3 regions of the Streptomyces sp. IBSBF 3136 genome follow, and region 1 is predicted to be linked to each of the others. Evidence: riboswitches for the same ligand, from Rfam matches in the RefSeq annotation. Region 1 holds a riboswitch; each other region holds the start of a gene.

Evidence for each region. Region 1 has a riboswitch for cyclic di-AMP ahead of V7E45_RS14480 (hypothetical protein). Riboswitches for the same ligand answer to the same signal wherever they lie in the genome.
Region 2: it holds a riboswitch for cyclic di-AMP, as region 1 does, so the genes downstream of both, V7E45_RS05495 (transglycosylase SLT domain-containing protein) here and V7E45_RS14480 (hypothetical protein) in region 1, are expected to answer to the same signal.
Region 3: it holds a riboswitch for cyclic di-AMP, as region 1 does, so the genes downstream of both, V7E45_RS33950 (M23 family metallopeptidase) here and V7E45_RS14480 (hypothetical protein) in region 1, are expected to answer to the same signal.

What each region holds. Positions count from the first base shown of each region.
Region 1 is NZ_JAJSZC010000054.1:17,858-26,157, forward strand. It holds gene V7E45_RS14475 (DUF6234 family protein) at 1-283, opposite strand, end outside; cyclic di-AMP (ydaO/yuaA leader) riboswitch at 1,110-1,295, shown strand; gene V7E45_RS14480 (hypothetical protein) at 1,302-1,580, shown strand; gene V7E45_RS14485 (hypothetical protein) at 1,824-2,180, opposite strand; gene V7E45_RS14490 (hypothetical protein) at 2,400-2,714, opposite strand; gene V7E45_RS14495 (hypothetical protein) at 2,848-4,296, opposite strand; gene V7E45_RS14500 (XRE family transcriptional regulator) at 4,655-5,752, opposite strand; gene V7E45_RS14505 (hypothetical protein) at 5,794-6,474, opposite strand; gene V7E45_RS14510 (hypothetical protein) at 7,065-7,436, opposite strand; gene V7E45_RS14515 (ATP-binding protein) at 7,430-7,858, opposite strand; gene V7E45_RS14520 (NUDIX hydrolase) at 7,905-8,300, opposite strand, start outside.
Region 2 is NZ_JAJSZC010000015.1:30,369-41,695, forward strand. It holds gene fahA (fumarylacetoacetase) at 1-555, opposite strand, end outside; gene V7E45_RS05480 (carboxylate--amine ligase) at 836-2,086, shown strand; gene V7E45_RS05485 (FAD-dependent oxidoreductase) at 2,132-3,334, shown strand; gene V7E45_RS05490 (HAD family hydrolase) at 3,530-4,342, shown strand; gene V7E45_RS05495 (transglycosylase SLT domain-containing protein) at 4,378-4,857, opposite strand; cyclic di-AMP (ydaO/yuaA leader) riboswitch at 4,861-5,044, opposite strand; gene V7E45_RS05500 (polyprenyl synthetase family protein) at 5,577-6,587, shown strand; gene V7E45_RS05505 (LolA family protein) at 6,832-8,106, shown strand; gene V7E45_RS05510 (ABC transporter ATP-binding protein) at 8,162-9,136, shown strand; gene V7E45_RS05515 (ABC transporter permease) at 9,123-10,007, shown strand; gene V7E45_RS05520 (flavodoxin family protein) at 10,014-10,601, opposite strand; gene V7E45_RS05525 (tetratricopeptide repeat protein) at 10,818-11,327, shown strand, end outside.
Region 3 is NZ_JAJSZC010000238.1:1,269-11,498, forward strand. It holds gene V7E45_RS33920 (asparagine synthase-related protein) at 1-842, opposite strand, end outside; gene V7E45_RS33925 (MFS transporter) at 1,613-3,037, shown strand; gene lhgO (L-2-hydroxyglutarate oxidase) at 3,100-4,317, shown strand; gene trmB (tRNA (guanosine(46)-N7)-methyltransferase TrmB) at 4,695-5,537, shown strand; gene V7E45_RS33940 (PrsW family intramembrane metalloprotease) at 5,609-6,904, shown strand; gene V7E45_RS33945 (aldo/keto reductase) at 6,990-7,937, opposite strand; gene V7E45_RS33950 (M23 family metallopeptidase) at 8,068-9,105, opposite strand; cyclic di-AMP (ydaO/yuaA leader) riboswitch at 9,115-9,281, opposite strand; partial or broken gene V7E45_RS33955 (PP2C family protein-serine/threonine phosphatase) at 9,531-10,230, opposite strand, start outside.

The sequences.
Region 1 (8,300 bases):
CGACGGCCCCGGCCCGCGAGGCGATCGCGGCTGCCGCGATGGCCAGGACTCCGACTCCGCCAGCGGCGGCCAGGTAGTTCCACAACGAGTCGGTCGTGACGGTCTTGCCTGGGTCGAGGTTGAACCCGGACAGGAACCAGAGCCCAAAGATCACCGCCAGGGCGATCAGCTCCAGGAACACCAGACCGCATCCGGCTCCGATGTCCGCGCCCCGGTCGGCACGGGGGCGCTGTCCCAGGCCGGTGGTCGCGTCGAAGGCCGGCGGGGCGACGGGTAAGTTCATACTCGTCACCTTGCTCGTGCGGGCGAGGCGGGCGCATGAGTAGGAGTACTCAGCTCCACCCAGGTGAGTCCCATGATCCACATGACATCCCTGATCGGCCCTACACCCGCCCTCTGAGGCGGTGCCGTCAAACACTGCCGTCAAGGCAAAAGCCAGAGGCCCTGTGGATCACTCCACAGGGCCTCTGGTCTGCTGTGCACTCGGCAGGATTCGAACCTGCAACCTTCTGATCCGTAGCTCTAAGTAGGACGGTCACAGAAGGTCATGCAGGCTCCGGGGAGGGGCAGGTCGACCACCGTTGGACGCTGGCGGTTGCTGGCGTTGCTGTACTTCGTAGCTGTACAGCAGCATCCCCTCCGCGCTGAGGGCCTGAAGCTCGAACAGTTCCCGAGTGACGGCGACGAGGCATCGTCGGCCGCCCTGCCTGCTCTCCCAAGGGCGCTTCTCACGTCATCCGGGCGGTACAACGGCAGCACCGCCGCTCTCCACGAGGACGGCAGGACGCTGATGGTCCGCACCGGCGTGCGGCAAGTGACGCTCCCTACATCCACATGGCGCCGTACCGTGCGGTAACTCTGAACCGTCTACGCGCGTGTACGAGCCCCGGCCTGGGGCGCTCGCCAACGTGTCCATGCGGAGCCCCAACTTCCCTGCACACAACGGGAATTAGGGATGATGTCGTGGCACTGAGTGCCTCCCGTGAGCATCGCCACAAATCACCGAATCGATTGGGATTTTCGGTCATCGGTGCGTCAAGATCCGTCATCACGACAAGTCCCCATCACAGGAACGGTGGGGCCGTCCGGGCGGAACGCCGAATCCTGCCGCCGTTCGGATGCCCAGTCGCTTCACACGGACACGGCAGGAGCGGGGGACCCAAGGTAGGTGCCGAAGCCAGCGTCGATCGCTGGTGCGGCTAGGGGTGAAGCCGTGTCCCGATCAGGGATGCGGCCGGGCAACTCAACCGGTCCGAATCCGACAGCTCACCTCGCAGGCGATCAACGAAGGATCGGTTGCAATGAGTGCGGCACACGGCAGCACACAGGGTCCGGGTACTGGCAACGTCGGTAACGGCGGCGGCAGTAACGAGGACGACGACAAGTCCAGGACGATGCGGAAGTACGAGACCGCGATCATTCTCCTGGTGGGGCTCCTCGGCGGAGTCTTTGCAGGCGGTCTCCATCGGGCGATGGAGAAGGTCTCGTACTACCAGGCCGGTACCACGGCAGTGCTCGCCACGAGCGGACTGACCCTTTTCATCATCGGGATCGTGCGGTTCGCCCGGGGACAGTCTTGATCACCAAGCACGGCACAGCTCTACCTGGTCGTTCCGCCATCCCTAGGACCGACTAGAGGGACTACACGGAGAACCCGTGTAAGCGGCACCTGAGGACACACAGGAGGCCCTGGCTCACAAGTCAGGGCCTCCCTTCGTGTACGGACCGTGGGCTCCCACTCGGTTCAGATGCGAGGTGCTGAGTCTGTGCACCACAGCCAAAGTATGCGGTCACGAAGTGGTGCAGACCGTCCAGTAGCGCGCTCACGGCCTGAGCCGGTCTTGCTGAACGTCGAAGCAGATCAGCCCCATGGACTGCGCGACGGCCGCCGCGTAGGCCGATGCCTCTTCAGCCATGCTCCACCGCATGGCGAAGTAGATCAGCGGACCGCTTGCCTCGTCGATCAGCGGACCGGTGGACCAGGGCGAGGTGTCCTCGTCGTCCTCGGTGATGTCGCGCCACCGCTCAAGCAACGCAGCGACGTAGGCCGCAATGCGTTCGGAGGGAGGCTCCTCCACCTCCCCATCGATGTAGCGGTCGTACAGATCGCTGAAGATCTGGCCGGCGGTCTTGTCATCCGCTGGTCTCTCGCCTTCCCAGACAGCAAGGTCGTAACTCATGCCCGGGAGGCTCCCATACCGCACTGACATCCGCGCAGTCAGTCAACGGCGCGAGCGTCAGCCATAAGAAACGACGTCTTAGACGCCTACTTGAGGATCTGGCCGCATCCTCATCAGGTCGATCACAGAAGACCTGAGGGCTGGAGGGTTCCCAGCCCTACGACTGTCCACCGACCGCTGAGGGCCGCTCTCGTGCGGTCGTGTTCGCCGCTGTTGGTGTCAGCCGTTGGTGTCAGATGTCAGCGCTGTTTTTGACAGATCAGTCCCCTGTGGCCTCTCCCGATGACGCCAGCCCTGGGACCAGCAAGTCAGCCCGAGGCCAGCCAGCATGAGCAGACTCTGGCCACGGAAGGGCACCAGCCACGCCGCCGTGAGGCTCGCCGCGATCAGCAGCGTCCCTGCACTCCATACGCGAGGCTGTTTCACTCCCTTGCGCACCCAAGGGAGTGCGATGCGCCCAGTCGTCATGGCCAATACGCCGATCACGCACAATGTCAGCGCCATCACGAGAATGACTGTAAGAACGACAGACACGCGCCCCTCCCCGGCACCTACTCCTAGGCACTCGCCGAAAGGCTCTCAGCGCTCGTCGCGGGACACAATGCCGGAACCTAGCCGGCTACACCCCTGAGGTCGGTGCAGTCTTGTGCATCTGTAGCCGTCCAAGCTAGGTGCCTGACGTGGGATTCGCGTCATCACGCTTGAGCGGTGATACCTCATTGGCAGCTATGCTTGCAGTATTGCGCATCTTAACGATTATGTCTCGCAGATAGTTAACGCCGCGAAACTCGTAAATGCTTTCCCGTATGTGCCGTTGCATGTTACGCAATTCGGCTCGGTATCTCAATCCGGCGCTGTCTACTTCTTCATGAGAGAATACCATGGAGTGAAGAGGGTTTTTCGCGTCTGAAATGCTAACTTCAATACCGTTCCCCTCAAGCGCCGATGCTATTTTTCCGGCGTTAGTGAAGACGGTAATGAAGAGGCGGCCGTGAATCAGATCAGATATCGCCTCATGGGGAATTTTGTAGAGGTAGAAGGGGAGATACAAGTGGGCGCCACGTCCCTGCTCCTCGGGAATCGTTGAGATCGTAACGCTACTTTCGTGCCGCCCTTCGTTTGTGAGAATTCCGGAGTCTCGCACGTCGGTTACGAAGCGTTCATCATCTATGATCTCCGGAGTGAGTCCTGTTGGAGAATACACAGCGGCGTACAGGAATGATCCGTCTATGCATGTGCTCGCGTAACCGGTGCTTCTTGCGTCCGCGATTATCCGCCTAACATCCTCCCAATGGTGACTGGGGGTTGAGTCAACGTAAGTTTTGATGGACTTACGGCCGTACACCTCAAAGATCTTGTCGACTTCTGCATCGCTGAGCGTGACTACATCAGCCATGCGTTGCGTCTGACGGCCGATCCTCCTATCGGGGCGCTTGCTCTGGGATGCTCTGTCGATGTCGCCGGAAGTAGGGCGAGGGGGCCGGGCATGGCTACTGTCCGCATCGGAAGTTTCTCGTCGCATCTCCAAAAAACTGATGTCGACGTTATAGCGCGCCGAATCCTTACCGTCATCGCCGACGAAGTTCCCGAGGTGCCGCGTTTTAACCTCGATCGTTCGCTTCTCGCTGGTATCAGGCTTGACGAACGTGACGTCCCCGATTCGCATAATATCTGTGATGTCATGCAGGAGGGGGAATCCCCAACCGTCATTAGCTAGGTGTTGTGAAATCGCTAGGAGACCCTTGGTTCCATGACCCTCCTGTGGAACCGGAACCGGGTCATTGTTTGAAAATGGGTAAAGGGAGCGCCTGTCGTTGAGAAGTGCCCATGCGAAGGCATCGCCGAGGCGTCTGGCCAGCCATCGACATAGCTTCAGCGATTCCAGTGGCCCGGAGCTAGCTTTAGTCGTCTTGAGCCGCCATTTCGTGGCGGCGATTTCCTTCTGTATGTCTTGTTGCAGCTGAAGGAGATCCAATTGGAACTGCCAAAGGTCATTTGGGGTGTTCCAATTACTGCCGAGGAGTCGAAGGGTCAGATCCTCGACCCTGGTCACCAGTTCAAAGGGCCTGCCTGAATAGACAGAGTTGCCTTCGGTGGTTGAAGGTTCAGACGTCACCTAAGGAGTGTGGCGGATGGCGGTTGCGTTCGCCACCGGTTTCGCCGAACTTCCCTTGGTTGCTATCCGACAGCTCCCGGTTCCTTGCGCCAAGAGCGAGATAGTCTTGTGCCGCCGGCTCGGAGCTATATCGGCGGCGCCTCTCGGCGGTGAGCTCGCACTTGGTCGTGATCAGGGACGGGCACCGACTGACGGTCCACTTCAAGAACCCTCTCACCCATGATGAGTGCCTGCTCCAAGTCGCCCTCACGCGCCGCGTGACTACGAGCGTGACCCGCGCTTCCGCGTTGCGCATCGGTGAGGCGTCCATCGCCTCCGCACGGCTTCAGGCAGCGCTAAGCGCCCCGCACAGGTGCGCTCACCTGACGACGGATAGTCGGGGCCTGGCAGCCGACGTAGGGGGCACGGGTCGCCCTGAGCCCGCCCGAATGGTGACTACTAGTCCGAATATCCAGCTACTGAGCTCTTGAGTACTGACGTTTAGCTCGTCCGCCACTTGGCGCGTTGAAATACCCTTCACTTGCGCCAAGTTAAACACCTTTTCCAGCAATTGAGACTTCTCGCGAGTCGGGATACCGCGAGGCTCAGATGACCGATAACCCTGCTTGCTCAACTCAATACAGGCCTTACGATAATGCCAATCGGAAAGCATTTCGAGATCGTGCAGCCTATAGGTGAGCGCCATTGCTGCAACTTTCCAAATCTTCTTGGCGCTGATGATCTGAGACGGGAGTGGAGATTTGGGAATATAACTTCTTACGCTGGCTTCGGGCATAAGAAAGGCGCTTGCGAAAGCATTTGCTTCCTTCTCTGCCGGTGGCCCCTGAAGACCCCGCTCCTCCCCGTGCAGCACGAGGTGACCCAGCTCATGAGCCACATCGAATCGCCCACGCTCCGGACTCTTTAGCGTGCTCAAGAAGATAAACGGCGTGCCATTTCGCCAGAACGAAAATGCGTCGACCTCGGCAAACTCCGGCGGCAAAGAGAAGACGCGAACTCCGCGCGATTCGACCAAGTGAACCATGTTGGAGATCGGAGTATCATCGAGACCCCAACGCGTGCGCAAGACATTTGCCGCACCCTCTGGATCTAGACGACCTAGAGTCGGAAGTTGGGCAGCCGGAAGCTTGTAGCGAACTTCGATCCACTCATTAAGCTCCAATGCCAGGGTGCTAGCAGCCAATGCGGCGTCTCTTGGAGCCGCAGCTAGCTTACTTCGAGCACGGAATGACACAGCATCTGGAGGCAAGATCTCAACGTCAGGTTTCCGGAAAAATGACTCTGGAAAATCCAGTGCAGCTGACATTTTCGCGAGCGTCTCGCGGGTCGGATCTGTGCGGCCCGTCTCGTAGTTGGATAGGCTTTGGAGGCTCACCCCCACCCGCTCGCTGAGATCCGCGAGGGTGAGCCCCCTTCGCTTGCGAGCGATGGCGATACGCGAGGAAGAAAAAACCATCTACTACCGCCACCCTCACATATGACCGGAATGCCCCTATCTCACCACTCTTCAACGGGAACGTCGAAGCCGGTGTCACCGTCAGGGTAATCGAACGTCTTTTTGAATCGAATGGCGGGGAGGATGATCCTCCGGTCCCAGCTGTCGATCTTGCCCTGGGCTCCCACCCTACTGGGGAGGGACAGCTCGCTCCGCACCTCGATGAAGCCCTGCTTCCTCGCCGCGTACCGGTAGGTCAACAAGTACCAGGTAGTCAACCGCGCATACTCGTCGTCGGTGAGTTCCGCTTCGGGATCATCCTGCGGGGGCAACGGGAAGAGGCCGGGGTCAAGATCCTGGTTGCGAGCCACCAACGACTCCTTCGCCACCCCCGCCGGCCTGTGACTCCGCGGCTGCGGGTTCCCGGGCAGGCCGGTACGAGCATCGCCCAGCAGGACACCGATGGCCATCGTCCTGTCGGGGTTGACGCTGAGCGGAGACTGCTTGGGGTCGTACCGCTTCCACTGCCCCTCAGTCCGGAGCAGGTAGCGCAGCGTGCGCACTCGGGCGAAGTAATCCATCGTGCCCGCAGCGTTGTTGGCGTCGTCTTCCGTGGCGCCGGCCCGGGCTTCTTCTCCTTCGCTGATGAGGCGCTCGAAGTACTCGTACTTCAGGCCCAACTCCGCGAGCTCAGCTTCATGGCCACCGCGTGCATCGGGTCTGGCCCAGGCGTTCGCGCTCACACACCCCTCCCGTGGGGTTATAAGAACGCTCCCTCAGGTGAGGGGCGATTTTTATAAGCGTAGCGTGCGCCACTGACACTCGCGTGTGTGATGTGTAGTCAAGTACCGTTCTGTACAGGTCATTCACGCACTGGATGAGGGAGCACGGTGCCTCGCCCACCACTCGCCCCGCTCTCATCCCGTCCGCCGTCGACCCACACACCGTGGAGCGGGCGTGGTTCAGGGCGTCAAGGTGGAGCGCGCCACTGTACGAACGACCTTGACGCCCTGAACCACGCCCGCTCGGCTCTGCCTGGGTCGGCGGTGGACGGGATGAGAGCACCCGCGCACGCCACTACGGGCCCGCGGTCGGAAACGACGCCCCTCCATCCCGGTGCCGGCCGATCCCCCGCCGGAGGCAGTGCCTTGACCGCGGCCGCTCTATGCGGTGACCGACTCATGGCCGCCGGCCCTATCCACATGTGGGCGCGCGTCGGCGCAGCGCGGGCGGAGCGGGCCGAAGGCAGGAGCGTCGCCCGCAGCGGAGCCGGGAAGCGCGCCCGGCGGAGCGGAGCGCAGCCGGGGCTTGAACCAGTAGAGAAAGTTGTAACTCAGTCGGTCGCGTGGGCCTTGAAACGGTATGCGCACGCCGGTAGTTCGGTGCCCTTTCGGTGGGCCAGCGGCAGGAAGAGCACCGGTCGGATCGTCCACGTGATCCGGGTCCTGGCGTGGGTGACAGACACCGTGCACGGCTCCGCCCGCAACAGGGCTCGACGCGTTTCGATGCGGCCCTCGTACAGCCACTCCCACGCCGCGTCGGAGGCGTCCGCGTCCAGTGCCGGTGAGATCGTGCGGAGTACGACCGCTACCCAACGGTCCGCCTGCGGCGCGGAGTAGGCGTCGAACGATGCCAGCAGTGCCGGCGGCCACTCCCCGGTCCAGCACTCACACCAGTAGCCCCGCTGCGGTGGCGTCATCAGCATGGGAAGCCTCCACGCCGAGCGTCCGCGTACAGCTCCGCGGTGACCGTGTGGCCCTGGTCGCTGTTGTGGACGACGACCCGGTGAGCGATGACGCTCACCATGCCCAGGCCCCGGCCGTGCTCGGCGTCCTGGTCCTGGTGCTCGACCTTCGGGGCCGTCCCCGTGCCGCCGTCGTCCGTGACCGAGACCGCCACCACCTGAGCGGAGACCGCGACGGCCAGGTGGAAGGTGCCGTGCTCCCGGCCGCTCGCCGTGTGAAGGATCGCGTTCGCGCTCAGCTCGCTCACGATCAGTTCGGCGTCGTCGGCTAAGGGGGAGCCGCGCAGGATGTCACGGGTCCATCGGCGGGCCCGGCTCACCTCTTCTGGGGATCCTGGGCAACTCAGCCCCCAGACCCGAGCTGCACTCGTATACTCGTGCATACAAGTTCCCTTACGCTGGTAGGCCGCCATGTGCAGCGGGTTCGGGCTAGACGAGTTTCACGCCGTCGTGGGCGCGGATGGCCGGCGGGGTCGTCGCGTCGAGTGCGTCCAGGACGCGGATCGAGTACGCCTCGTCGGCAAGCTCGGTGACCTCTTCGCGGGTGGCCCAGCGCAGCGCGCAGGTCTCGTCACCGGTGGTGGGCACACCGTCGGCGGCTTCACAGCGGAAGACCAGCGAGACGATCAAGCCCGTCATGTTCTTGTAGACGCCGGTCAGAGTCGCGGGAAGCGCGATCTTGATGCCGGTCTCTTCGAGGACTTCGCGCTGAAGGGCTTCCGGGATGGTCTCCTCGCGTTCGAGGATGCCGCCCGGCGGCTCCCAGTGGCCGTTGTCCCGGCGCAGGATCAGGAGGGCCCGGCCCTGGTCGTCCACGACGACCCC
Region 2 (11,327 bases), on a different contig from region 1:
CGACGGGCCGAAGACGGGCGCCGGGTCGCCGGGGCCCTTGCGCTGGCCGGAGGGCCGTACGACGTCGGTGCCCGAGACGACCACGGTGCCGGCGCGGCCGTGGTAACCGATCGGCAGGTGCTTCCAGTTGGGCGTCAGCGAGTCCTCGGCGTCGGGCCGGAAGATCTGGCCGACGTTCCGGGCGTGGTTCTCGGAGGCGTAGAAGTCGACGTAGTCGGCGACCTCGAAGGGCAGATGCAGGGTCACCGCCGACAGGTGGTGGAACAGCGGTTCGATCGTCGTCCGGTGCGAGGGCACCGTGACCCACGCCGTCAGCGCCCGCCGCACGTCCGACCAGGCGGTGCGCCCGGCGGCCAGGAGGGGGGTGAGGGTGGGCTGCGCGAGCAGGGAGACGTACGGCGAGCCGAGGGCTGCGGCCGCGGCGCCCGCGTCGAGGACGTGCTCACCGAGCCGGACGCCGACCCTCCGTTCCGTGCTGCCGGAGGGCGAGAACACGCCATAGGGAAGGTTGTGCGGACCGAAGGGGTCGCCCTCGGGGACGTCGAAGGGGGGCATGGGGTACTGCCTCACTCTCATCCGCGCCATGCATGGCGATGCGTTCCATATGGTCGCGGCACACGTTACGGCCGAGGCACGGGTCTTGGGCAGTGCCTCCCCCCTCGTGGCGCCGACCTCGAATGGTTGCTCGATTGATGTCTAAAGAGTTCGCAATGTCCGGATAGGTCTTGTCGGAGTAGGCAATTCCGGCTTAGCGTCCTTTGGGGGACACGGACGGGGTGGGTCCGTTCCGTAAGGGGGACACGTGGGGGGACCCGTGGCCAGAAACGCCGTCGGCATGCCGTGCGACGCCGACCGTGACGTACCAGGACTGATCGTCAAATTCGGTGACTATCCGCTGCACCACGGCGGTGTCGGCGCGATCCGCAGTCTGGGCCGGCTGGGTGTGCCCATGTACGCCGTCACCGAGGACCCGTACACGCCGGCGGCGTCCTCCCGTTACCTGACCCGCGCGTTCGTCTGGCCCACGACCGGGGCCGAGGAACCGGGGCACCTGGTCGAGGGCCTGCTGCGCATCGGCCGCCGGATCGGCCGCCCGGCCGTCCTGATCCCGACGGACGAGGAGGCCGCCGTCCTGATCGCCGAACACCAGGACGACCTGGGCGGCCCCTTCCTCTTCCCGCGCGTCGACCCCGCGCTGCCGCGCCGGCTGGCCAGCAAGCAGGGTCTGCACGAACTGTGCGTGGAACACGACGTCGCGAGCCCGGCGGCCGCGTTCCCCGACTCCTACGAGGAGATCGCCGCCTTCGCCGCCGAGGCCCGCTTCCCGGTGGTGGCCAAGAACCGCGAGGCGTTCGTGCGGCGCAGCCGGCCCGCCGTCAACGGCACGACGCGGATCGCCACCCGAGAGGGACTGCTCACCCTGGCCCGCGACTGGGGCGAGCGCCCGGGCGTGATCCTCCAGGAGTACCTGCCGAGGGAGGAGGCCGAGGACTGGATCGTGCACGCCTGCTTCGACGCCGACTCCGCCCCGCTCGCCCTCTTCACCGGCGTCAAGGTGCGCTCCTGGCCCCCGCACGCGGGCATGACGGCGAACGCGTACGTCGTCGACAACCCGGAACTCGCCGACCTCGCCGCCCGTTTCATCAAACAGATCGGCTTCAGCGGGATCATCGACCTGGACCTGCGCTTCGACCGGCGCGACGGACAATACAAACTCCTCGACTTCAACCCGCGCATGGGCGCCCAGTTCCGGCTCTTCGAGAACGAGTCGGGCGTGGACGTCGTACGCGCGATGCACCTGCACCTCACCGGCCGCCCCGTCCCGGAGGGGGAACAGCGGGCCGGCCACCGCTACGTCGTGGAGAACATCGACCTGCCCGCCCTGCTCGCCTACCGCCGCAGCGGCTACACGACGCCGCACGCACCGGCGCGGGCGAGCGGCACGGAGCTGGCCTGGTTCGCGGGTGACGACCCGCTGCCGTTCCTCACGATGCTCGCCCGCTTCGCGCGCCCGGGCGCGAAGCACCTCTATCAGCTGTGGCGGACCAACCGCCGCGGCGGCAGCACCATCACCGCCACGAAGTAGGCAAGGCCACGAAGGTGGCGCACCGTGTCTCTGGGGAGGGACTTCGTGATTCGACCGGTTGCAGTCATCGGGGCCGGGCCGTTCGGCCTGTCCACCGCCGCCCATCTGCGGGCCCGAGGTATTCCCGTCCGCGTCTTCGGCGACCCCATGGTCAGCTGGCGCGACCACATGCCCGAGGGCATGCTCCTGAAGTCGACGCCCGCCGCCTCCAGCTTCGACTGCCCGCAGCCGGGCCACACCCTCGCCGACTACTGCGACGCGGCGGGCGTCCGCCGGCTGGTGACCGACGAGGACGTCATCCCCGTGGAGACCTTCATCGCCTACGGGGAGTGGTTCCAGCAGAAGCTGCTGCCCGGCCTGGAACGGGTCCGGGTCGTCTCCGTCGACCGTGACCGGAGCGGCGGGTTCGAACTCAAACTGGACTCGGGGGAGACGTTCACCGCGCGCGCGGTCGTCGTGGCCACCGGCCTGTCCGGCCTCGACCACCTCCCGGCCGAGCTGGCGGCAGCGGCGGCCGACGGACCGGCGCCCACGGCCCCGGTCTCCCACAGCTCCCAGCACCACGACCTCACCCGCTTCGCCGGCAAGGAGCTGATCGTCGTCGGCGCCGGCCAGTCCGCCCTGGAGACGGCGGTCCTCGCGGCCGAGGCGGGCGCCCAGGTGCGCGTGGTCTCGCGCGGCCGCGGCCGGGTGGCCTTCGGCGCACCGCCCTGGCGGCAGCCGGGGCTGCGCCCGGAGTCCCCGTTCGGCCGGGCCTGGTCCCTGTGGGCGCTCAGCTACTACCCCCACCCGTACCGCTTCCTGCCCGACCGCACCCGCCACTACCTGGTCCGCCGGGTCCTCGGCCCGCTCGGCGCCTGGTGGCTGCGCGACCGCTTCGAGGGCAAGGTGCAGGTCCAGGAAGTGGACCGGGTGCTGGCCGCCGAGGCGCAGGACGGCAGCCCCGTCCTCACCGTCCGCACCCACGCGGGCGGCACCGAGCGGCTCTGCGCCGACCACGTCATCGCGGCCACCGGCTACCGCGTGGACATCGCGGCGATGGACTTCCTCGGCCACGGACTGCGCACCCGGCTCGCCGTGAGCCGTGGCACGCCCAGGCTGGGCGCCGGATACGTCTCCTCCGTACCCGGCCTGTACTTCACCGGCCTCCCGGCGGCCTCCTCGTACGGCCCGGTGATGCGCTTCGTGTGCGGCACCGAGTTCGCCTCGCCCCGGCTGGCCGGGCATCTGGCGGCCGCCCACGGCTGAGACCCCGGGGGCCCTTCGCGGTCCACCCTGCCGTCCGCCGCCCGCCGCCACGGAGCGGTGGGCGGCCGAGCCACCACGGGGCCAGGGGCGGCATGGCCATCGAGCAGGTGGCGGGCACCACTTGGGGCCGGGCAGTACACAAGTCCGGCCGCAGCGTGGTGAGTCGGCGGGGCGCGAGGTCCGTATTCTCTGATCATGGCCGTACCCCCCGCATACGCACTGATCGCCACCGACCTGGACGGGACGCTGCTGCGTGCTGACGACACCGTCTCCGACCGGTCGCTGGCCGCGCTCGAACGGGCGGCGCGGGCCGGCGCCCGGCACCTGGTGGTGACCGGCCGGCCGGCCCCCCGGGTACGGCCCCTGCTGGACGCGCTCGGCTGCACGGGGCTCGCGGTGTGCGGGCAGGGCGCGCAGGTGTACGACGCCGGGACGGACCGCATGCTGTGGTCGGTCCGGCTGGACCGGGAACTGGCCGAGACCGCGCTCGGCAAGATCGAGGCCGAGGTGGGCCAGGTCTACGCGGCCGTCGACCAGGACGGCGTGGACGGGCTCACCCTGATCGAACCGGGGTACCTGATGCCGCACCCGACCCTGCCCGCGGTGCGGGTGGACCGGCGCGACGACCTGTGGAGCGAGCCCATCAGCAAGGTGCTGCTGCGCCACCAGGCGCTGTCGGACGACGAGTTGGCGTCGATCGCGCGGTCGGCGGTGGGCTCGCTCGCGACCGTCACGATGTCGGGTCCGGGGACCGTGGAACTCCAGCCGTGCGGTGTGACCAAGGCGACGGGGCTGGCACTGGCCGCGGACCACCTGGGGATCGCCGCCGGCCGGGCCCTCGCCTTCGGCGACATGCCCAACGACATTCCGATGTTCGACTGGGCCGGACACGGTGTGGCCATGGCCAACGCCCATCCCGAGCTGAAGGCGGTGGCCGACGAGCTCACCACGTCGAACGAGGACGACGGCATCGCCGTCGTCCTCGAAAGACTGTTCCCGACCGACTGACCGGGACCTCAGTGGTGATCAGTCACCGGTGCCGGTCAGTAGGCGCCGAAGACGTTGTCGATCGACCCGTACCGCTTGGCCGCGTAGTTGCAGGCGGCGGTGATGTTGGCGACCGGGTCGTAGATGTTGAAGGACGTTCCGGCCACGTGGTACGCGGTGAACGTCGGGTCGATGACCTGGAGCAGGCCCTTGGACGGGATGCCCGCGGCGGCGTTGGAGTCCCACAGGTTGATGGCGTTCGGGTTGCCGGACGACTCACGGATCACGTTGCGGTAGATGCCGTTGTAGGTGCCCGGTATGGCCTTCTCCTTCATGATCGCGAGGGACTCGCGGATCCAGCCGTCGAGGTTGTTGGGGTACCCGGCCGGGGTGGTGGAGACGGTCGTGGCGGCGGGGGTGGCGGCGGAGGCGGCCGTCGCGCCGATGAGGGGGAGCGCGAGGACGGCGGCACCGGTACCGGCGACGGCGAGCGTGCGGAAGAGACGGTTGGTGCGGCGCTGGGCGGCAGCAGGCATGGCGAACATCCTCTCCGTCGCCTGCGGGGTGAGCTGTCGGGTTCGGGCGGGGAGGTGCCCGGCCGTGCCCCTGGGGGGAGGCACGACTTCACCCCTAGCCGTCCCGGCGCGACGTGTGCCGTCCGGTCCGGCGACTTACCTGGTTCCCCCGCTCCTGCCGTACGAATGAGTTCGTCGATGGGTGGTGTCAGACGCGGCAGGATTCGGCGTTCGCCTGACAGGCCCGGAAGCTATGCGAGAGCACATGTCCGGAACAAGCGTCGGATTCACATAAAGCACTAGTTGACCTTGGTCTGTGCCTTATGGGGTACTTGATCCTTTGCGGTTGCCAACCCTCAACTGGCCACTGCGGCAAGGGCGGACCGGGGGTGGCGCGATCGTTCGGGTACACGGGCGACCGTGACCCAACTCACGAAATGGCAAAGCGTATCAAATCAGACATGGGGGATTCGAGACATTCGCTGGCCATGGCACGAAAGGAGTAATCCAGCCACCGCGCAGTTCGCGACAAAATGGACTAGTTCGGCGTAAGTCGGTAGAACTCAGCTCTTATCAGATGATCGAAAACATACCGGCCGTGATCCGATACCGCCCGGGCTGGACCGGTGGGCGCTATCGGTGATCGAAACAGGACCGGATACGCTGACTTGAGTGATGGCAGCGACCTATCGACAAACCGTGTAATCGCGCAGCAGACACCAGCAGACAGGAGACCCCTCGTGACCGTCGTCGGGCCGTTCGGGCTGAGCGTGCGGGACCAGGCTCTGGAAGCCGATGTCCAGGCCGGATTGGCGGCTGTCGAGGAAGGCTTGCTCGAAGCCACCAAGAGCGAGGTCCCGTTCATCACGGAGGCCGCGCAGCACCTTGTCAGGGCCGGTGGGAAGCGGTTCCGGCCGCTGCTCGTGATGCTCGCGGCGCAGTTCGGCGACCGGCACGCGCCCGGCATCGTGCCGTCGGCCGTCGTCGTGGAGCTGACCCACCTGGCCACGCTGTACCACGACGACGTGATGGACGAGGCGGCCGTGCGCCGCGGTGTGGACAGCGCCAACACGCGCTGGGGCAACTCCGTCGCGGTCCTGACCGGCGACTTCCTCTTCGCCCGCGCCTCCCAGATCCTCGCCGACCTCGGCCCCGAGGCGGTCCGGGTGCAGGCCCTCGCGTTCGAACGGCTGGTCACGGGCCAGATCCTGGAGACCGCGGGCCCCTCGGACGGCCGCGACCCGGTCGAGCACTACCTGGACGTGCTGGGCGGCAAGACCGGCTCGCTGGTCGCGGTCTCCTGCCGGTTCGGCGCGATGATGTCCGGCGCCGACGAGACGGTCGTCGACGTGCTCACCCAGTACGGCGAGCGGCTCGGGGTCGCCTTCCAGCTCGCGGACGACGTCCTGGACATCGCCTCCGACTCCCACGAGTCCGGCAAGACCCCGGGGACCGACCTGCGCGAGGGCATCCCGACGCTGCCCGTGCTCCGGCTGCGCGAGCGTGCCGCCCGGCTGGGGCTGCCCGAGGACGCCGCCCTGTGCGAGCTGCTGGACTCCGACCTCAGCGACGACGCCCGGCACGCCGAGGCGCTCGCCGCGCTCCGCGCCCACCCCGCGCTCGAACAGGCCCGCCGGGACACCGTCCGGTACGCGGAAGAGGCGCGCGCCGCGCTGGCCCCGCTGCGGGAGTGCGACGCCAAGACGGCCCTCCTGGAGCTGTGCGACGCGGTGGTGCACCGGGCCGGCTGAACCTCCGTACCCGCCGCGAGGGCGGTGCCTCCCGCTCGACCCCTACGGGTCGGGGGAGGCACCGCCCTCGCGTGTCATACCGCAGGCGTACACGAGTTGGCTCCGTGGTCTGACGCTTCCTCACGGCCGATTTGGTCAGATGGAAACCACGGAAATCACCACTCCTCACCGATTCGGGTGAGAATGGCGGCTCAGGTGGACCAGCGAGTGGACAGCCGCCGCCGACGACGGAGGTAAGGCACTGATGGCACCGTACGAATCCGACGACACGACGGGCACCGCGCAGGACGACGACCTGCCCTCGGGACGCCGCAAGGCCGCCCGGTACGTGGTCCCGGTCGCGGTGGTGGGGGTGGCGGCGGCCACGATCGGGCTGGTCCCGGCGCTGGCCGACTCCGGTGACCCCGACCTGCCGAAGATCACCGCCCAGCAGCTCATCGACAAGATCGCCAAGTCGGACGTGCAGCGGCTGTCCGGCACGGTGAAGGTCACCACCGACCTCGGCCTGCCGAACCTCGGCGGCCTGGAGAGCAGCCTGGCGTCCGGTGCGGCCGGGGGCGGCGACGGCTCCTCGGCCGACCCGAAGGCCAAGCTCACCGAGCTGGTCTCCGGCACGCACACCCTGCGGATCGCGGCCGACGGCCCGGAGCGGCAGAAGCTGTCGCTGCTGGAGAGCGGCGCCGAGTACAGCCTCATCCACGACGGCAAGGACGTCTGGGGCTACGACAGCAAGAGCAACGAGGTCTTCCACGGCACCGCCGCCGAAGCCGGCAAGGAGCACCGCGCCGAGCCGCCGGCCACGCCGAAGGACTTCGCCGACGAGGCCCTGAAGTCGGTCGACGACACCACGTCCGTGACCGTCGACGGCACCGCGCACGTCGCCGGACGCGACGCCTACAAGCTGCTGATCAAGCCCAAGCAGTCCGGCACCACCGTCGGCGCGATCAGCATCGCGGTGGACGCCGAGACGGGCCAGCCGCTGAAGTTCACCCTGACCCCGAGGAGCGGCGGCGCCGCCGTGCTCGACGCGGGCTTCACCCAGGTCTCCTTCGACCGGCCGGCCGCCTCCACCTTCGACTTCACCCCGCCCAAGGGCGCGAAGGTCACCGAGGGCAAGGCCGACGGGAAGGACGGGCACGAGAAGTTCGGCGGGTTCGGCCACGGCAGGCCGGCCGACGGCAAGGGCGCGGACGGCAAGCGGGCCGACGGCACGCCGGACCTCGCGCGGCCCGGCAAGGGCTTCGGCAAGGGCCTGGAGGGCGCCACCGTCCTCGGCAAGGGCTGGACGTCCATCGCCACCTTCGACACCGGCGCCAAGGGCGGCCTGCCGACCGGCTCCTCCGACGGCGCCCTCGGCGGCTTCCTGGGCTCGCTCGGCGACCACGTCTCCGGCAAGTTCGGCAAGGGCACGGTCTTCTCCACCCGCCTGGTCAACGCCCTGATCACCGACGACGGCAAGGTGTACGCCGGAGCGGTCACCAAGGACATGCTGGTGAAGGCGGCCGACGCCGGGAAGTGACCCCTCCGCGGGGGGTAACGGCCCTTCGCGGGCACGACGAGTCGAGGGGGAGCCGATGGACGAACCGTCCGCCACGCGGCGCGAGCCGGGGGAAGCGCCGGCGCCTGCCATCGCCACGCGCGGCCTGACCAAGCGCTACCGGGGCGGACAGCTCGCCGTCGACGGTCTCGACCTGACCGTCCCGGCGGGCAGCGTCTTCGGCTTCCTCGGCCCCAACGGCTCCGGCAAGACGACCACCATCCGCATGCTGATGGGCCTGATCGAGCCGACCTCGGGCACGGCCCGCGTCCTGGGCCGCCCGATGCCCAGGGCCGGCCGCGCGGTCCTGCCGCACGTCGGCGCGCTGATCGAGGGTCCGGCGCTGTACGGCTTCCTGTCCGGCCGGGACAACCTGCTGCGCTACGACGCCGCCGACCCGACCGCCGACCCACGCACCCGGCGCGCGCGTGTCGCGGCCGCCCTGGACCGGGTGGGCCTCACGGCCGCCGCCGGCAAGAAGGCGAGGGCGTACTCGCTCGGCATGAAACAGCGCCTGGGGCTGGCCGCCGCACTGCTCCAGCCGCGCCGGCTGCTGGTCCTGGACGAGCCGACCAACGGCCTCGACCCGCAGGGCATGCGCGAGATCAGGGCCCTGATCCGGGAACTGGCCTCCGACGGCACCACGGTGTTCCTCTCCTCCCACCTCCTCGACGAGATCGAGCAGGTGTGCACGCACGCGGCGGTCATGACCCAGGGCCGCCTGGTCACCCAGGGCGCGGTGGCCGACCTGGCGGCCGGTGCGCGCGGCCGGCTGGTGGTGACCACCCCGGACCCCGGCGAAGCGGCCCGGGTGCTGAAGGAGCTGGGCGTCGCCGACGTGATCACGGACGGCGACCGGGTGACCGGTGAGCCGCCCGAGCGGGATCTCGCCGAGGTGACCGCGGCACTGGTCACGACGGGTGTCCGGGTGCGCGGTCTGACGCTCGAACGCGCCTCGCTGGAGGACGCGTTCGTGGCACTGACGGGGGAGGGCTTCGATGTCGCGGGCTGAGACGGCGCAGGCACCGGCCGTGCGCCGGGCCAACCCCCTGTGGACCTTCGGGCTGCTGCGCAGCGAGCTGGTCACCACGGTCCGGCGCTGGCGCACGCTCGCGCTGCTCGGGGTGCTGGCGGCGGTGCCGGTGCTGGTCGGCATCGCGGTGAAGCTGGAGACGCGCGGCGGCTCGGCGGCCGGCCCGGACGGTGGCGGGGGACCGGCGTTCCTCGCGCAGATCACCAACAACGGCCTGTTCCTGGTGTTCACGGCGCTGGCCGCGACCCTGCCGTTCTTCCTGCCGATGGCGGTCGGCGTGGTCGCGGGCGACGCGATCGCCGGCGAGGCGGGCGGCGGCACCCTGCGCTATCTGCTCGTCGCCCCGGCCGGCCGCACCCGGCTGCTGCTCACCAAGTACACGACGGTCATGGCCTTCTGCGTGCTGGCCACCCTGGTCGTGGCCGTCTCCGCGCTGGCCGTCGGGGCCCTGCTGTTCCCGCTCGGCGACCTCACGACCATCTCCGGCACCCGGATCAGCTTCGCCGAGGGCCTCGGCCGGGCGCTGCTGATCGCCCTCGTGGTCGCCGCCTCGCTGGTCGGCGTGGCAGCCCTGGGCCTGTTCGTGTCGACCCTGACCAACAGCGGCATCGCGGCGATGGCGACGACCGTCGGGCTGCTCATCACCGTCCAGATCCTGGACCAGATACCCCAGTTGCACGCCGTGCAGCCGTATCTCTTCCCGCACTACTGGCTGTCCTTCGCCGACCTGATGCGCGATCCCGTCTACTGGGACGGCCTGGTGCGCGACCTCGGCCTCCAGGCCCTGTACGCGGCCGTGTTCGGCTCGGCGGCCTGGGCGCGGTTCACGACGAAGGACATCAGCGTCTAGCGGGGCTCAGGCGTCCTGGTGGGGGAAGCGGGCGAGCGGTGCCTCGCGGGCGAAGAAGGTCTTGGCGCGGGCCAGCGCCTCGGTGTCGTCGGCGACGTCCCCGGGTGCGCTGCCGTTGCCCAGCAGCACCCCGCCGAAGCGCATCCCCAGGTAGGCGGCGGAGTTGTTGAGCGTGCCCACCAGGGGGTCGGCGACCGACGGCTCCAGGCCCGCGAGCGCGGTGACGCCCCACAGGGTGTGTCCGGCCATCCCCGCCCGGAAGTCGAGGCCCGGGGTGCGCAGCCAGCCCGACCAGTGGTCCAGGTAGCGCTTGGTGAGGCTGGACACCGAGTACCAGTACAGCGGCGAGGCGATCACGAGGTCCGTCGCCGCGAGCGTGGCGTCCAGCAGCAGACCGGTGGCGGTGTCCGGGGACGGGCGTACACGGTCGCTGTCGTGCCGCAGGTCCTCGAAGTCGGGCAGCGGGTTCTCGGCGAGGCGGATCCAGCGCTGTTCGACGTCCGCCGGCAGCTGCTCGGCGGCCTCCCGGGCCAGCAGTTCGGTGTTGCCGTCGAGGCGGGCGCTGCCCAGGACGAACAGGAAACGGCGGCTCATGGGACCCCCAGAGTGAGCGTTGTCGTACCGCGAATGCAGGCGTGTGCATTTTATGCATACGCAAGCACTCCTTCTCAAGGGGTTTCGAGGTGTCTCAGGGGGTACGGCTGGTGCGAGGCTGTGACGTCGTGGTGACGCGGGAGCCGGGCCGAGCCGACACACTGGTCACAGGGACGCGTACGACCGGATCGTGACGCCGGGGGAGTGAGGGAACCGATGTCTCGACTCAGCTTCGAGAAGAGGCGGGCGCAGCAGCCCGTGGCACACCCGTCGGCGGTGCACGTCCGGGTGTCCGGCGAGGGCGGCGCGTCGGTGGGCGGGACGGTGCTGGCCGCGGCTGAGGGTGAGGACATCCAGCAGGCCGTGCTGAATCACCTCCAGCGCCTGGCCATCAGCCTGGGCACCCCCATACGGGCCACGATCCACGACGACCGCGCCGGCTGCGTGGTCCCGCTGGAGGTCTTCGCGGACGGCTCCAGCAGGATGGCGGGGGACCCCGTACGCGTCGCCCCCGGCGCCTCCACCGGCGTACCCCAGGAGCCCACAGGGCAGTTCGGCCCGCCCCCCGCCATGACCGCGCCCACGCCCCGCGCCACCGCCGAGCCGCAGCCCACCCCCGAGGCCGACGCCCGGCCCGGAGCCGCGGCCGACGCCCGGCCCGGGGCCGCCACCGGCTCCTGGCCCGAGCCCGCGGGTGACTCCCGGTCCGCACCCGCCGCCGCGTCC
Region 3 (10,230 bases), on a different contig from region 1:
AGCAGGGCCAGCGTGCCGGAGGCCGGGCCGCCGGAGAGGTCGGCGCCGATCCCGGGCATCGGCATGCCGCGCGCGGCGCGCCGCTCGGCGGGGCCCATGCCGGGCACCGGTCCGGGGTCGAGGTCGGGCACGTGCCGCGGCGCGGACATCCGCGCGCGCACGGCCTCGACCAGCGCGTCCCGTACGGCGTCCACCGCGCGGTCGGGGTCGGCGGGGGGCGCGGCCACGGCGAGGGAGGCCACCGGCTCGTACCCGGCGATCTCGCGCGCTCCCGCGCGCAGCACGAGCGCGTGTCCGGGCGGGATGCGGCGTACCCCTTCGTACGGGGTGGTGTCGCGCAGCGCGGCCGGTACGTCGGGGGCCGCGAGCAGGGCCGCCAGGTGGCCGAAGTCGAGGTTGGCCTCGATGAGGTCGGCGAGCGGCAGGGCGGCCGTGGCGTAGGCCGTGCCGCCTGCCCAGGGGGTGTGGAACACCGGCCGGGCGCCCGCGAGGTCGCCGCAGACGGTGATCCGGCGGCCGACCTGGACGACGGCCGTGTAGCTGCCGGGCCAGGTGGTCAGGTGGCGCAGTGCGCCCCCGCGCGCGGTGAACAGCGCGCGCCGTAGTTCCTCGTCGCCGGCCGCGCAGGTGCCGAGGACGGCGATCCGGTTCTGGGCGTCGGCCCGCACCACCCGTACCTCGTCCGGCCGCCAGTCGCCCACGGCCCACAGGGGGTCGGGGTCGCCCCACAGGAGGTGGGAGCCGACGGGGTGCAGGGTCTCGCCGTCGTAGCCGGTGGCGCCCGCGGTACCCGTTCCGGAAGCGCCCGCGGCGGTGCTGCTCCACCCCACCAACCACCGCATCGACGCCTCCACAGGCTGTGGACCACACAGAGCACCGCACGAACCGGGTCCCCATGCTGCCATGAAGAACGCGCCGCGGAGGGGCGGTGACGCCGCCTTCGATCGAGGGAAAATCCCGCACGGGCCGGTGCGGCGGGCGGGAGGGCGGCCGCGCGGGTGCCGCGTCGGGTGCGCCCGAAGTGCCCTGCCGCGCAAGGCGGGTGACGGCGCGGGGCGAGGTCGGCGCAGGTAAGGTGCGATGCGAATGCGCCCCCGGAACGCGCCCCGAAAACGCCCTTCGCGCCCTCAAGTGCCGTGGTGGGAACGGAAATCACCGGCGGGAGGCGGGGTCGATTTTCAGCCAATTCGACTGCGGCCCACGAGATTCGAGCACGCTCCGTACAGGCCTGGGCAGCGTATGACGCCCCGCGTTCGCGCACAGTCCGGGAGGCGGGATTCGCCTCCCGGACCGGTCCGCCACCCGCGGGGATGAAGGTGGCGGTGTCCCCCAGCCCGCTGGATCCAGTACAGCGGGCCGACCCACGCAACAGCCATGGAACCGCTCCCCCGATGGCCGGAGTAAGGCGCACGGACGGGCGCACGGCCACACGGGCGGGGGCACGTCGCGGCAGCCCGTGCACGGTGCGTACAGGGCCGTACTCCCGTACGGGCCACAATCCCGCCAACCGGAACAATGCCCCTTAACGCTTGGGATGCGGCGAACTACGCTGGGTTTACGAATGCCGCACGGTTATGCCAGCGCGGCAGCCGTCTGTGTCGAGGGGTGGCGCATGTCCAGGGAGCAACGCGGGCCGAACGAAAAACTCGGCACCGTTCTCGCCCTCGCGGGAATCAGCAACGCAGGACTCGCGCGACGCGTCAACGACCTTGGCGCCCAACGCGGGTTGACGCTTCGCTACGACAAGACCTCGGTGGCGCGCTGGGTGTCGAAGGGGATGGTGCCGCAGGGAGCGGCGCCGCACCTCATCGCGGCCGCCATCGGCCAGAAGCTCGGCCGCCCGGTCCCGCTCCACGAGATCGGCCTGGCGGACGCGGACCCCGCACCCGAGGTGGGCCTCGCCTTCCCCCGGGACGTCGGCCAGGCGGTGCGGTCGGCGACGGAGCTGTACCGGCTCGACCTGGCCGGGCGCCGGGCCGGCACGGGCGGCATCTGGCAGTCGCTCGCCGGGTCCTTCGCGGTGAGCGCGTACGCGACGCCCGCGTCACGGTGGCTGATAACCCCCGCCGACAGTTCGGTCGCGCGGGAGGCGAACTCCGCCGAGGGCTCCGGCGCACCGATCAAAGTCGGCCACAGCGATGTGCAGAAGCTGCGGGAGGCCGCCGAGGACGCCAGGCGCTGGGACTCCAAGTACGGGGGCGGCGACTGGCGTTCGTCCATGGTGCCCGAGTGCCTGCGGGTGGAGGCGGCGCCGCTGCTGCTCGGCTCCTACTCCGACGAGGTCGGCCGCGCCCTGTTCGGGGCCAGCGCCGAACTGACCCGCCTGGCCGGCTGGATGGCCTTCGACACCGGCCAGCAGGAGGCCGCGCAGCGGTACTACATCCAGGCGCTGCGGCTGGCGCGCGCGGCCGCTGACGTCCCGCTCGGCGGCTATGTGCTGGCCTCCATGTCGCTCCAGGCGACGTACCGGGGCTTCGGCGACGAGGGCGTCGATCTCGCACAGGCCGCGCTGGAGCGCAACCGCGGACTGGCGACCGCGCGCACCATGAGCTTCTTCCGGCTGGTCGAGGCGCGGGCCCACGCGCGCGCCGGGGACGCGCAGGCGGCGGGGGCGGCACTGAAGGCCGCGGAGAGCTGGCTCGAACGGTCCAGGGAAGGTGACAACGACCCCACATGGCTTGGCTTCTATGGTTATGACCGTTTTGCCGCTGATGCCGCGGAGTGCTACCGCGATCTGAAGGCGCCGCGCCAGGTGCGGCGGTTCACCGAGCAGGCGCTGTCGAAGCCCACGGAGGAGTTCGTGCGCTCGCACGGGCTGCGGCTGGTGGTCTCCGCGGTCGCCGAGCTGGAGTCGGGGAACCTGGACGCCGCGTGCGAGCAGGGGGTGCGGGCCGTGGAGGTGGCCGGGCGGATCTCGTCCGCCCGGACGACCGAGTACGTGAAGGACCTGCTGCACCGGCTGGAGCCGTACGGGGACGAGCCGCGGGTGGCCGAGCTGCGGGAGCGGGCCAGGCCGCTGCTGATGGCTCTGGCCTAGGAGCGCCGCCCTCCCGCGTTTGAAGGCGCTGTCAGTGGCGCAGTGCACTATCGAGGTGGGAGGTGGTGCAGGTGCGGGACGGTGCGTACGACTGCGACGTGCTGGTGGTCGGGGGCGGGATCGTCGGGCTGTCGACGGCGTATGCGATCACGCGGGCGGCGCCGGGTACGCGGGTGACCGTGCTGGAGAAGGAACCGGGACCGGCCCGGCACCAGACCGGGCGCAACAGCGGGGTCATCCACAGCGGGATCTACTACCGGCCCGGCTCGCTCAAGGCGCGGTACGCGGTGCGGGGCGCCGCCGAGATGGTGAAGTTCTGCGCCGAGTACGGCATCGCGCACGCCGTCACGGGCAAGCTGATCGTCGCCACCGAGCGGGACGAGCTGCCGCGCCTCCACGCGCTCGTGCAGCGCGGCCGGGAGAACGGCATACCGGTGCGGGAGCTGGGCGGCGCACAGATCGGCGAGTACGAGCCCGAGGTGCGCGGACTCGCCGCGATCCACGTCGGCACGACCGGCGTGTGCGACTTCGTGGGCGTGGCCCGGCAGCTCGCCCGGGCCTCGGGGGCGGAGATCCGCTACGGGGCGCGGATCGTGCGGGTGGACCGCCGGCCGGAGCGGGGCGTGGCCGTGCTGACCGCGGGCGGGGAGGTCGTGCGCGGGCGGGTGCTGGTGAACTGCGCCGGGCTGTACTGCGACGAGGTGGCGCGGCTGGCCGGGGACGAGCCCGGGGTGCGGATCGTGCCGTTCCGCGGGGAGTACTACGAGCTGGCGCGGCCCGAGCTGGTGCGCGGTCTGGTGTATCCGGTGCCGGACCCGGCGTTCCCCTTCCTCGGGGTGCATCTGACCCGCGGGATCGACGGGGGCGTGCACATCGGGCCCAACGCCGTGCCGGCGCTGGCCCGGGAGGGGTACGGCTGGGGCGTCGTGCGGCCCCGGGAGCTGGCCGGGACGGTGGCGTGGCCGGGGTCCTGGGTGATCGCTCGGCGGCACTGGCGGTACGGCGCCGGTGAGCTGCGCCGCTCGGTGTCCAAGAGGGCGTTCCTCCAAGCGGTGCGCAGGCTGCTGCCCGCGGTGGAGGAGACGGATCTGGTCCGGGCACCGGCCGGGGTGCGGGCGCAGGCGGTGCTGCGGGACGGGACGCTGGTGGACGACTTCCTGATCCAGGAGGGCGCCCGGACCGTGCACGTGCTGAACGCGCCGTCGCCCGCGGCCACCGCCTCGCTGCCGATCGGCCGGGAGGTGGGACGCCGGGCGCTGTCCATGCTCGCGGCGGCGTAAGGCCCCGCGCGCGGCGCTGATGAGGTCCCCCGCGTGCCGGGTGGGGTTCGGCCTCGTGGGTGAGGTGCCTCACAGCGCTGGTGGCGTCCGCCGCTGGTGACGTTCCCGGCGCGCTCCCGCTCGGCGTTGCAGGGCCTCCGCGGCGCTGACGGGCCCTCCGCGGCCGGGGGCGGACGGAGCGCCGGTGAAGACGCCCGGGGCGCCGATGACGTCCCCCGCGCGGCGCTGGCGACGGTCGGCGCTGATGCGGCCCTCCGCGCGCCGGCGAGGGCCCGCGCGGCGCTGCAGGGTCTCCGCGGCGCTGACGGGCACCCTCAGGCGGGGGCGGGACGAGGGCCGTCGGGTGGGGGCGGTCGGCGCCGTAAAATCGTGGCACTGTGTCTGACTCGCTGAATGCCTCCGAAGCCCCCCGGTCCGGTCCCGCCGAGCCGGCGTCCCCGCATCTTCCCGGTGTGTCCGTCCGGCACAGCCGGGTCAAGGGGGAGCCGCGGTTCCCGGACGGCCCGAGGGCCGATCCCGCCGGGTCGCACTTCGAGCGGCGGATCCGGAGCTTCCAGCCGCGGCGCAGCCGGGTGACGGCGGGGCAGGCGGACGCGCTGCAGCGCCTGTGGCCCAAGTGGGGCCTGGACATCGACGGGCAGCGGGTGATCGATCCGGCCGAGCTGTTCGGGAACGACGCCCCCGTGGTGCTGGAGATCGGCTTCGGGATGGGCGAGGCGACGGCGCAGATGGCGGCCGGCGACCCCGGCACCAACATCCTCGCCGTGGACGTGCACACCCCGGGCCAGGGGAACCTGCTCAACCTGGCCGAGCAGAACGGTCTGTCCAACGTCCGGGTGGCCAACGGGGACGCGATCATCCTGCTGCGGGAGATGCTCCGGCCCGACTCGCTCGACGGCCTGCGGGTGTACTTCCCGGACCCCTGGCCCAAGAAGCGGCACCACAAGCGGCGGCTGATCCAGCCCGAGTTCCTGACGCTGGCCGCGACCCGGCTGAGGCCGGGCGCGATCGTGCACTGCGCGACCGACTGGGAGCCCTACGCCGAGCAGATGCTCGAGGTGCTCGACGCGCACCCCGACTTCGAGAACACCCAGGCCGACGGCGGTTTCGCGCCGCGTCCCGGGTTCCGGCCGCTGACCCGTTTCGAGGGCCAGGGACTGGACAAGGGACATGTGGTGAACGACCTGCTCTTCCGCCGCGTACCTCGCCGGAACCCGTAAGCACGCCGGAACCAGCCGGTCCGGCGACAGCGCCGGCACCGTCCGTCCGGTCCCCCGTTAGGGTCGATGCCGTGGCCACCAGTCCTCCGTACCCGACCTTCCCGCCCGGCCCCGGAAGCGGGGCGCACCCGCACTGGTGGCAGCGCCGCCGGGTGCGCTACGGAGCACTGATCACGCTGCTGGCGCTGTCCGGCCTCGTGATCCTCGCGATGGTGCGCCGGCAGACCGGCACCGAGGGCTTCCTGGTCGGCCTCGGACTCGCGGTCCTGCCCGTGCCCTGGCTCATAGCCGCCTTCCGCTGGCTGGACCGGGTGGAACCGGGCCCCTGGCGGAACCTGGTCTTCGCGTTCGCCTGGGGGGCCTGCGCTGCCGCGCTCATAGCCATCGTCGCCAACACCTTCGCGACCAAGTGGATCGCCACGGCGACCGCCGACCCGGCCGGCGCCGACACCCTCGGCGCGACCGTGATAGCGCCGATCGTGGAGGAGTCCGCCAAGGCCGCGGCCGTGCTCCTGGTCTTCCTCTTCCGCAGACGGGACTTCACCGGGATCGTCGACGGCGTGGTGATAGCCGGGATCACCGCCACCGGGTTCGCCTTCACCGAGAACATCCTCTACCTCGGCACGGCCTTCGGGACCGACCAGGTCACCGGCGGCAGGGGCATCGCATCCGTCACCGCCGCCACCTTCTTCGTGCGCGTCGTGATGTCCCCGTTCGCGCACCCCCTGTTCACCGTGCTGACCGGCATCGGCTTCGGCGTCGCCGCGCTCTCGGCCGAGCGGCAGCACGCGCGGCGCGCCCTGGTGCCGCTCGGCGGGCTGCTGCTCGCGATGAGCATGCACGCCTTCTGGAACGGCTCCTCGACCTTCGGCCCGTTCGGGTTCTTCGCGGTCTACGGCGCCTTCATGGTGCCCGCGTTCGGCCTGCTGACCTGGTTGGCGATCTGGACGCGGCAGCGGGAGCTGCGGACCGTACGCGAGGAGCTGCCGGTCTACGTGTACGCCGGGTGGCTGGGGCCGGCCGAGCCGTTCGTCCTGGGGTCCATGCGCGCGCGGCGCGCGGCGCGGGACCACGCACGGCAGCACCTCGGGGGGCGGCCCGCGGCGCGGGCGGTGGCCGAGTACGAGGCCTACGCCACCTCGCTGGCGTTCCTGCGGCACCGGGGGCGGCTCGGGCGGGCCGGGGCCGGCTTCGTGGACCGGGAGCGGGAGCTGCTGGCCGAGCTGTGGCGGCGCAGGGCGGTCGCCCGGCCGGCGCTGGAGTACGCGGCCGGGGCATCCATGCGGGTGCCCGCGGCCACGGCGTACTGGGCGCCCCACGGGTACCCGGCGGTGCCGTACCCCGTCCACAACCCGTATCGGACCTAGGGCCTGTCGTCCGGCTCACGCGGGCCCGGCGGCGGGCGCCGGACCGCGCCGGGCCGGTGGTGACCGGGACCCGGCGCGGCGGGGCTCAGGCGGAGGCCAGGGTCAGCCGGTCCAGGTCCTCCTGCGTCAGCTCCAGCTCCGCCACTGCCAGCAGCGCCGGAAGCTGTTCCACGGTGCGGGCCGAGGCGATCGGGGCGGCCACCGTCGCCCGGGAGGCCAGCCAGGCGAGGGCGACCGTGGCCACCGGGGCGTCGTGGGCGGCGGCGATCTCGTCCAGGGCGGTGAGGACCTTCTGGCCGCGCTCGGACTGGAGGTGCTTGGCGGCCGAGCCGGCGCGGGCGCTGTCGACCTGCGTACCGGGGCGGTACTTGCCGGTCAGGAAGCCCGAGGCGAGGGCGAAGTACGGGACCGCGGCGAGGCCCTCACGGGCGGCGAGGTCCTGCAGCGGGCCCTCGTAGGTGTCGCGGGAGACCAGGTTGTAGTGCGGCTGGAGGGCCACGTACCGGGCCAGGCCCTCGCGGTCGGAGAAGTCCAGGGAGGCCCGCAGGCGCTCGGGGCTGATGTTGGAGGCCGCGATGTGCCGGACCTTGCCCGCCCGCACCAGCTCGTCCAGTGCGCCGATGATCTCCTCCACCGGCACCTCGGGCTTGTCGAAGTGGGTGTAGTAGAGGTCGATGTAGTCGGTGTCCAGGCGGCGCAGGGAGGCGTCGGCGGCGGCCTTGATGTTGGCGGCGGTCAGGCCCTGGTACTCCGGGTGCTGGCTGACCTTGGTCGCGACGACGACGTCGGAGCGGTTGCCACGTGCCTTGAGCCACTTGCCGATGATCGTCTCGGACTCGCCGCCCTTGTTGCCCTCGACCCACGCCGAGTAGGAGTCGGCGGTGTCGACGAAGTTGCCGCCGGCGGCCGTGTAGGCGTCGAGGACGGCGAAGGAGGTCTTCTCGTCGGCGGTCCAGCCGAAGACGTTGCCGCCGAGGGCGAGCGGGAAGACCTCGAGGCCGGAGGTGCCGAGTTTGCGCGGGGAAGCAGTCATGCCTGTCTCAACCGTCACTGCGGCACCGCCCATTCCGGTTCTCCCGAGAACGGTGTGTGAACACGACGGCCCGCAGCCCTGACGTCCGGGGGGGTGCCGTCAGGGCTGAGGGGGCCGGTTCAGCGGCCGGTCAGGGGGTGAGGCCCTTGCCGCGCAGCCAGGTCATCGGGTCGATGCCGGTGGCCTGGCCGTTCGGGTGGACCTCCAGGTGGAGGTGGGGGCCGGTGACGTTGCCGGTGGCGCCGACCCGCCCGATGACGTCCCCGGTGCCGACCTTCTGGCCGACCTTGACGTTGATCGAGGACTGGTGGCAGAACCACAGCTCGGTGCCGTCGTCCAGGGTGAGGATCGTGCGGTAGCCGTAGGCGCCGGCCCAGCCCGCCTCGGTGATGGTGCCGCCGTGGATCGCCTTGATCAGGGTGCCCGTGGGTGCGGCGAAGTCGAGGCCGGTGTGGTAGCCGGAGGACCACATCGAGCCGGGCTGGCCGAAGGTGCCGGTGATCGTGTACGAGACGACCGGCAGCTGGAACTGCTTGGCGAGCTCGGCCAGGCGCTCCTGCTCGGCCTGCTTCTTGGCGGCGGCCTCGGCCTTCTCCTTGGCGTCGGCGGCCTTGGCGGCCGCCTCCTTCTCCGCCTTGGCGGCCGCGTCGGCGGTCTGCTTGTCGGCGGCGGCCACCGCCGCGGCGGTGGCCTTGGTCTCGGCCCTGCTCTGCTGCTGCTCGGCCTGGGCCATGATCCGGTTGCGCAGGGCCTCGCCGGCGTCGCTCCGGTCGCTGTCGGCGGAAGCTGATGCGGTGCCGACGTTGCTCAGCGAGGCCGTGGTGGCCGCGGGCGCGTCGGCGGAGCCGTCGTCGAAGAGGGAACCGACGGAGGGGAGGTCGGGCATGGAGATGGACACCGGCGGCTTGCCGGTGTGCGCGCTGGCCATGCCGCCCGCGCCGACTGCGGCGATGACGCCGACGCCGAGGACGGTGGAGCTGCGGGCGAGTCCGCCGCCGCGCTGCTTGGCGACGCGGTGCCGGCCGCGCACGGGGCGAATGGATTCCTCAGTGGGATTCCATTCCTCCCAGGGGCCCTCTTCGGTGCGGTACTCGCCGTAGCCGAAGGTGTCGGACTCACGCTGAGCCGGCACGAACGGGGCTTCTGGGGCAGGCCGGTTGGACGCCACGCGGGCGTACTCCTTTCCTTCCTCCGCCTACCGGGTTAGCTGACGGGTTCGGAGCAGGAAGGTCTCCTACGCGCGTATACGAGCCGTGGACCAGTACGGTTCACGGCGGTATTCGCGTGATTCACCCCAAGGTGGTGGTTCCCCGGTTCCCTTACGGGATTCGGCGCGTGCGCACGGAGCCGCCTCTGGTGACGGCTGGGACGACCGCGCTGCGTTATCGAACGTTAATAGACCTGACTGTGAGATTCCAAGCCGTTCGGCTTGATCATTAAGGTTCTTTCGGCTGGACGTACGCGTCAGGAACGGCGGAAAGCGGGCGAGTTGACCAGAGCTCAGCAGTCTCAGGGGTTTTGATGGTGACTCAGATGTGATGCGGAGGGCTTCCGTCCGGTCACTCTGGGTGAAGGTGGTCGAGGGGACACCGGTCAGGGCCGCCGTACGGCGAGCAGCGCCATGTCGTCCGCCGTGCCGCCACCGGAGTGCCGCCGCACCTCGGCCGCGAGGCGGGCGAGCAGGGTGCGCGGGTCGGGGAAGCGGCGGCCGGCGAGCCTGCGCCAGGGGTCGTAGAAGCGGCCGTGCGCGTCCCGGGCCTCGGACAGGCCGTCGGTGTACAGCAGCAGGGTGGCGCCGCCGGGGAAGACGTACTCGGTCGACCGGTCGGGCCACCGGCCCAGGTCGCTCATGCCGAGGGGCAGCGCGGGTTCGCACGGGGTCAGACTGCGCAGCGAGCCGTCGGCGTGCAGCAGCAGCGGCGCCGGGTGACCGCGGTTGACGATCCGGACGACGGGCTCGCGGTGCGGGAGTTCGGCGAGGACGGCGGTGGTGAAACCCTCGAAGGCGTCGATCCCGTAGCGCCGGGTGCCCTCGCGGGCCAGCGCGCGCTCCAGCCGTTCGGCCACCGCCTCCAGCGTGGTCTCCTGCTCGGCGGCCTCCCGGAACGCCCCGATCACCACGGCGACGGCGGCGACCGCGCCCAGGCCCTTGCCGCGCACGTCCCCGACGATGAGCCGGACGCCGTGCGGGGTGTCCTGCACGGCGTACAGGTCGCCGCCGATGAAGGCGTCCTTGCGTGCCGCCTCGTAGCGGGCCGCGATGTCGAAGCCGGCGATCCGGGCGGCCGGCTCG